DNA from 3 places in the Rhodococcus sp. FW305-130 genome. Region 1 is predicted to be linked to each of the others. Evidence: riboswitches for the same ligand, from Rfam matches in the RefSeq annotation. Region 1 holds a riboswitch; each other region holds the start of a gene.

Evidence for each region. A riboswitch is a leader RNA that binds a small molecule or an ion and turns the genes downstream of it on or off. The one in region 1 is predicted to bind S-adenosylmethionine.
Region 2: another riboswitch for S-adenosylmethionine. It lies ahead of AC3WQS_RS03275 (FAD/NAD(P)-binding protein); the one in region 1 lies ahead of AC3WQS_RS06810 (bifunctional o-acetylhomoserine/o-acetylserine sulfhydrylase).
Region 3: another riboswitch for S-adenosylmethionine. It lies ahead of AC3WQS_RS30405 (LLM class flavin-dependent oxidoreductase); the one in region 1 lies ahead of AC3WQS_RS06810 (bifunctional o-acetylhomoserine/o-acetylserine sulfhydrylase).

The regions. Positions count from the first base shown of each region.
Region 1 covers NZ_JBYTAP010000002.1:150,782-152,976, reverse strand. Annotated here, with positions in the region: gene AC3WQS_RS06815 (NADP-dependent isocitrate dehydrogenase) at 1-516, opposite strand, end outside; SAM riboswitch class IV at 822-962, shown strand; gene AC3WQS_RS06810 (bifunctional o-acetylhomoserine/o-acetylserine sulfhydrylase) at 1,106-2,195, shown strand, end outside.
Region 2 covers NZ_JBYTAP010000001.1:673,619-675,813, forward strand. Annotated here, with positions in the region: gene AC3WQS_RS03275 (FAD/NAD(P)-binding protein) at 1-939, opposite strand, end outside; SAM riboswitch class I at 944-1,037, opposite strand; gene fahA (fumarylacetoacetase) at 1,116-2,195, opposite strand, start outside.
Region 3 covers NZ_JBYTAP010000014.1:101,060-103,254, forward strand. Annotated here, with positions in the region: gene AC3WQS_RS30405 (LLM class flavin-dependent oxidoreductase) at 1-1,202, opposite strand, end outside; SAM riboswitch class IV at 1,185-1,298, opposite strand; gene AC3WQS_RS30410 (phosphodiesterase) at 1,377-2,195, opposite strand, start outside.

The DNA of each region.
Region 1 (2,195 bases):
GAAGTTGACCAGTTCGTGCTCGATCGGTGCGCTGCCGTCCTCAGGCGTGTAGGTGATCATCACCTTGCCGGGGCCGGGGACCTTGAAGTCTGTGGCGCGGTACTGGTCGCCGAATGCGTGACGGCCGATGATGATCGGCTTGGTCCAGCCCGGAACGAGTCGCGGAACGTTGGAGATGATGATCGGTGCGCGGAAGATCGTGCCGCCGAGAATGTTGCGGATCGTTCCGTTCGGGGAACGCCACATCTTCTTGAGACCGAATTCCTCGACACGTGCCTCGTCCGGCGTAATCGTGGCGCATTTGACGCCGACGCCGTGCTTCTGGATCGCGTGCGCTGCGTCGATGGTGACCTGGTCGTCGGTCTCGTCGCGGTACTCGATACCGAGGTCGTAGTACTCGAGGTTCACATCGAGATACGGATGGATCAACTTGTCTTTGATGAACTGCCAGATAATGCGCGTCATCTCATCGCCGTCGAGTTCGACGACGGTGCCCTCAACCTTGATTTTGGACATGGGTGCTTCGCGTCCTCCTAGGAAGTTTCCCTGGTTACACGGTTGCGGTCACACTTTGTGAGTGGGTCCGCGAACGGTTCGATTATCAAACCTAGACGGTGTGGACTGATCTCGGGAGATGAGTCCCAAACAAGACAAGCGTACTGCTAACCCGTGAGGCCGCAACCGGCAGGTCCACCCATCGGTCTCTACTCGCGAGTAACTTTTGCCTGCTAGTGGGCTGCGTCGCTCTGTCTCGCGTGCGGTTGCGGCTCACAATTCGCCCCGCGTCAGGACTGCGCTCACTTCCCGGTAGAATCCGACTTGGTCATGAGTGCCAGCGTCAAGCCCCGGCTCGCTGGACGGCAACCCTCCAACCGCGGTGGGGTGCCCCGGGTGATGACCAGGTTTCCCGACGTGGATCTGCTCACGCAGTTCCACCGCAATTCGGGTGACAAGCGCGGGTCCGACAGGGACGGACCCCAGACCGGGCCGAGCCCCACGGAGGTAACTCAGTATGTGTCGCACTTGTAGATAGACCCCAGCACGGGGCGGCGATCCTTCGCCCCCGTCCGACATCTATCCGTCAGACCACTGGAGTGAACAAATCATGACCGACAACACAGCCGACGGCGCAGCAACTTCTGATCCGACCGCGAACTGGTCGTTCGAGACCAAGCAGGTGCACGCCGGGCAGACAGCGGACACCGCCACCAATGCGCGCGCTCTGCCGATCTACCAGACCACCAGCTACGTTTTCGACAGCACCGATCACGCTGCGGCACTGTTCGGCCTCGCCGAGCCTGGCAACATCTACACGCGGATCATGAATCCCACACAGGACGCCGTCGAGCAGCGCATCGCCGCCCTCGAAGGCGGAGTCGCCGCACTCCTCCTCTCCTCGGGTCAGGCTGCCGAAACCATCGCGATCCTCAACATTGCCGAAGCCGGCGACCACATCGTCTCGAGCCCGTACCTGTACGGCGGCACGTACAACCTCTTGCATTACACCCTTCGCAAGCTGGGCATCGAAGTCACCTTCGTCGAGGATCCCGACGATCTCGAGCAGTGGCGCGAAGCCATTCGCCCGAACACGAAGGCGTTCTACGGCGAGACGATCGCTAATCCCAAGAACCACATCCTCGACCTCCCCGGCATCTCGTCGCTGGCCCACGAGAACGGTCTTCCGTTGATCGTGGACAACACAGTCGCGACGCCGTACCTGCTCCGCCCACTCGAACACGGCGCCGACATCGTCGTTCACTCGGCCACCAAATACCTTGGCGGACACGGCACCGCGATCGCCGGCGTGATCGTCGACGGCGGCACCTTCGATTGGACGCAGGGTCGCCACACGAACTTCACGACGCCTGATCCCAGCTACCACGGCGTCACCTTCGCAGACCTCGGCGCGCCGGCGTTTGCACTCAAGGCGCGCGTCCAACTGCTGCGCGATCTCGGCTCCGCCGTGGCGCCGTTCAACGCGTTCCTCATCGCGCAGGGCATCGAAACCTTGAGCCTGCGCATCGAGCGTCACGTGTCCAATGCACAGAAGGTCGCCGAATTCCTCGACGGCCACGGCGAGGTGGCCTCCGTTTCCTACGCGGGACTCCCCTCCTCGCCATGGTTCGAACGCGGAAAGCAGCTGACGCCCAAGGGAACCGGCGCCATCGTCACCTTCGAGCTGCCCGGAGGTATCG
Region 2 (2,195 bases), on a different contig from region 1:
GGGCACAAGATCAGCGGTGAAGAACCGGGGTAGCGGTGGCCGCGCGTCGGCGATCGAGTACGAAATCTTGGAGTGGTACGGCACGCCTCGACGAGATCCGGCGTACAACAGAGGTTCCCGACCCGAGGGAGTGTAAGTGAGGGTGCCGTCCTCACCGCGTTCGAAGACGCCGCCGCGGCTCTCGGCGAGGAGAACCATCCAGTCGATGAAAGCCAGCCCGAGCCCGGCGATCAGAACCGGTTCGCGTTCGGGAATGACATCGGCGTCGAGGTCGGCGGTGTATCCCGGACCTACGTAGGTCAACCCGTGCTCGGACGCGAAGCTGGTCAGCGCGGTTTCACGCGGGGCAGCCAACGCATCGGGGTGCCCTTGCGCGAGAAGGACGGCCGTCGCTTCGATGACAACTCCGTCGTCCAGATGAACCGTCTGTATCTCGCCGACGTTCACGATGTCGACCACGGATCGTCGATGAACCCGAACGTCGACGTGCGCTGGTGCAGAGTCGACCGCGGTCTGGAACACCCAGTTCAGGTATCGGCTCTGTAGTGACCTCGATGCAAACGACGACGGGGTGATCATCGGAACTTCTGCCGCGATTTCGGGAAATTCGGCAAGTTCAGTCGAGTGCTCGGCGACCCATTCCGCGAGGGTCGGACCCGGCAGCACCGGGCCGGTCACGGCGGTGGTCTCGTCGGTGAACATCGTGACGTCCGCGGTTGTCGAATTCATCCACAGAAGCGGCGCCTGGCTGCCTCGCCAAATGCGGCCGGCGCCTGCCGGATACGGGTCCACGACGTGAATGTCGATCGGTACGGGATCGGCGTTCACCGATTCGTGAGCGAGGATTCGCTCGAGTACGCCGGTCCCGCGGGGGCCACCGCCCACGATCACGACGACAGCTGCTGTCCCCACTGAGGTACGGGGTCGATCGCCTGGCACGAGTCCTCCATCGGACCTGGCAGAAAGCACCCGCACCTCAGCAGAGGGGGTTGCTGCGACGTCACGGAGCCAGGACTCTCGATCGCTCTGGATGGTTAGTCCAGCTTATCTTCGGAGAATCGTGAGGCAAGGAATTCCGGACATCAGATCAGCGTGAATCAAACAGTTGTCAATCGTTATCTTTCGGTTTGCGTTGCCGGCAGGATCCGAGCGTGAACATCCCCGAAGCCGATTCGTGATCCCCCGACGCCGGGAGCGGTGGCCGAGATGGCGATGGTGTCGCCGTCTTCGAGAAAGGTTCGAGTCTCGGAGCCCACGGTCACGGGTTCCTTGCCACCCCAGGTCAGTTCGATGAAGGCGCCGCGCTGATCCTTGTCCGGTCCGGAAATGGTTCCGGATGCAAAGAGATCGCCGGTGCTCGCTGCTGCGCCGTTGATAGTGGTGTGCGCGAGCATCTGCGCCGGCGACCAGTACATTTGGGCGTAGGGCGGCCGGGAGACGACGTGACCGTTCCATTCGACGGCCAGGTCGATGTCCAACCCCCACTTCTCCTCGCCGCGCAGGTAAGAGAGAGGTTCGGGGTCCTGCACCGGCGTATCGATTCGGGCAGCTTCGAGCGCGAGTAACGGGACAACCCACGCAGAGATGGACGTCGCGAAGCTCTTCCCGAGATTCGGGCCGAGAGGGACGTATTCCCACGCCTGGATGTCCCGGGCGGACCAGTCGTTCACGACGACGGCGCCGAAGACGTGCTCGGCAAAGTCGTCCGGGGTGATGGAATCGCCCATCTTCGAGGGAGTTCCGACGATGAAGCCCATTTCGGCCTCGATGTCGAGGCGGCGGGACGGTCCGAAATCCGGGTTTTCCTGATCGGGTGACTTGCGCTGTCCGCAGGGGCGAACGATATCGGTGCCGGAGACGACGATGGTGCTCGAGCGCCCGTGGTATCCGACCGGAAGGTGCTTCCAGTTCGGCATCAAGGGGGCAGCGTCGGGTCGGAACAGGCGTCCGAGGTTGGTCGCATGATTTTCCGACGCGTAGAAATCCACGTAGTCGGCCACCGCGATCGGCAAGTGCATTGTGACTGAGTCGACGGGAAACACTGCGTCCGAGTCTATTTCGCCGTTCACTAGATCCGTGATCCGATTACGCACCGATACCCACTGATCTCGGCCCAGCGCCATGAACGCATTCAGAGTCGGTTCGGCGAAGACGGAATCTCCCAGTGTCGCTGCGAGATCGACCACCGAGTCGGC
Region 3 (2,195 bases), on a different contig from region 1:
AGGTCGTCCACGAGGACGCCCGGCCGCAACCGGAAGCCTTCGATTCCCAACTGCTGCCACCGGAGCAGGAGATCCGCCAACTCCGCAGCAGAGCCGGTGAAGGTCAGCGCGTCCGAACGGTATTCGGCGCCGGCCTGCGCGTCGAGGCGCGCGAGCCGTTCCTTTCCGGTTTCTTCCGGCGCATCGAAGAAGACGACGATGTCGGTGAAGACCCGAAGAGGTTCGCCGGTGCGCTGCACGTGTTCTTCGGCGGCTCGCACTTCACCCAGGATTGCCGTGACCTGCTCGTCGTCGAACGGCGTCACGAACACCAGATCGGCCGTCCGCGCCGCCAGCTCGTACGCGACCCGCTGATGTGCCAACGCGGTAACGACGGGATGCCCCTGCGGCGGGCGCGGAGTCACCGACGGTCCACGGACCGAGAGGTACTTTCCCTCGAAGTCGATGTAGTGCAACTTGTCTCGGTCGATGAACCGGCGCTGCTCCACATCGCGGATCTCGGCGCCGTCCTCCCAGCTGTCCCAGAGTCGCCGGATTACGTCAGCCGCCTCCGCAGCTTCGTCGAACAGGTCGCGCACGAAGTCCGGGAGGACGCCTGAAACGATCGACTGACGGTCGGCATCGGTGAGCGCTGGGATGTCGCGACGCCCGAACTGTGCTGCCTCGGATTCCGACGCCGAAACCTTCACCTGCCATCCGGCGCGACCGCGCGAGGTGTAATCCAGCGTGGCAACGGCTTTGGACACGTGAAACGGCTCGGTGTGAATGGTGGTGATGGTCGGGATCAAGCCGATGTTGCTCGTGATCGGTGCCAGTCGGGCGGCCACGAGATGTGCGTCGAGCCGAGCGCGCACCCGATCAACCGCGTCGTCGACGGGCTCGAGTGGGTTGGCCGGCACCGAGAGACTGTCCTCGATGGTGACGAAATCGAGCAGACCACGCTCGGCGGTCGTCACCACGTCAGTCCAATACGACGCGCTGAACAGCTCACTCGGGCGCGAGTGTGGCTCTCGCCAGGCTGCAGGGTGCCAACCGGCACCGTCCAGCGCTACGGCGAGATGCAACGGAGCAAGATGAGAAGAGGGGGTGGAGGTCATCGGCGCATACTCCTGTTCGAGAACTACTCGGGAGCGCACAGTGCCGACCGCAGAAACCGTCAGCACCCGACTGACGGTTCTCGTGGCGACTGCCGCTTGCGACACGCACCGCGCGTATCGCCAGGTGTGATTCCGGGGCACCCCATCGGCATGAAGGGTTGCCGTCCAGCTAGCCGGTCCTTGTTGCTGGAGCTCTGCACCTACCTCGACGGTAATGAGTACGCGACAGCCCGGCAATCGCCCAGAACTGCGCCGGGGTGCCGGAAACCGCCTGCCACCTCAGATGATCGAGCGTGCAGCCTTTTCGCTCTCGAGGATTCGAATACCGGCAGCGCTGAGCCTCCGGGCTCCCTCGGCCGCGTCGACAGGCTCACCGACCGTCACGTGCGCGCCGAGTGGAACGACCGAATGAACAATTGTCTCGTCGTAGACGTGCACCAGGTTGCACCCCTGAGCCCCGTCACGACCACGCTGACCACCGACTTCCACGTTCAAGTCCTGGGTGTAACACGTCGACGACGCCACGGAAACCGGAATGCCGGCGAACGTCGCCGTCGTCGAATAGTGCAGATGCCCGGCAAGAATCGCCCGGACGTCGCTGCCACGCAAGACGTCTGCCAACCGGGACTGATCGCGCAACTCCACCAGAACCGCGAGATCCTGAATGCACGGAACCGGCGGATGATGCAGCGCCAGAATTGTTCCGTCGGGCGCGGGCACCGCCAATTCTGAGCGTAGCCAATCCAATTGACGATCCGAGATCTCACCGTAGTGGTGACCGGGAACCGACGAATCCAGGGTGATCACCCGCAGTCCGTCAAGGTCGTAGACGTTGTCGACGGGATGATCGGTGGCGTCCTCGCCCAACAGCAGAGACCTGAAAGTAGAGCGGTCGTCGTGGTTGCCCATCGCCCAGATGACCTGCGCATCGATCTCGGCCGCCACGGGTTCCACGATGGCTTTCAATTCCGCGTATGCGTCGGGGTGTCCCTGGTCGGTCAGGTCGCCGGTGAATATCAGTGCATCCGGGCGTGCGCCCGAGGCCACGATCCCGCTGAGCACTTCCCGCAATCTCGTCGACGCATCCACGGCGTCGTA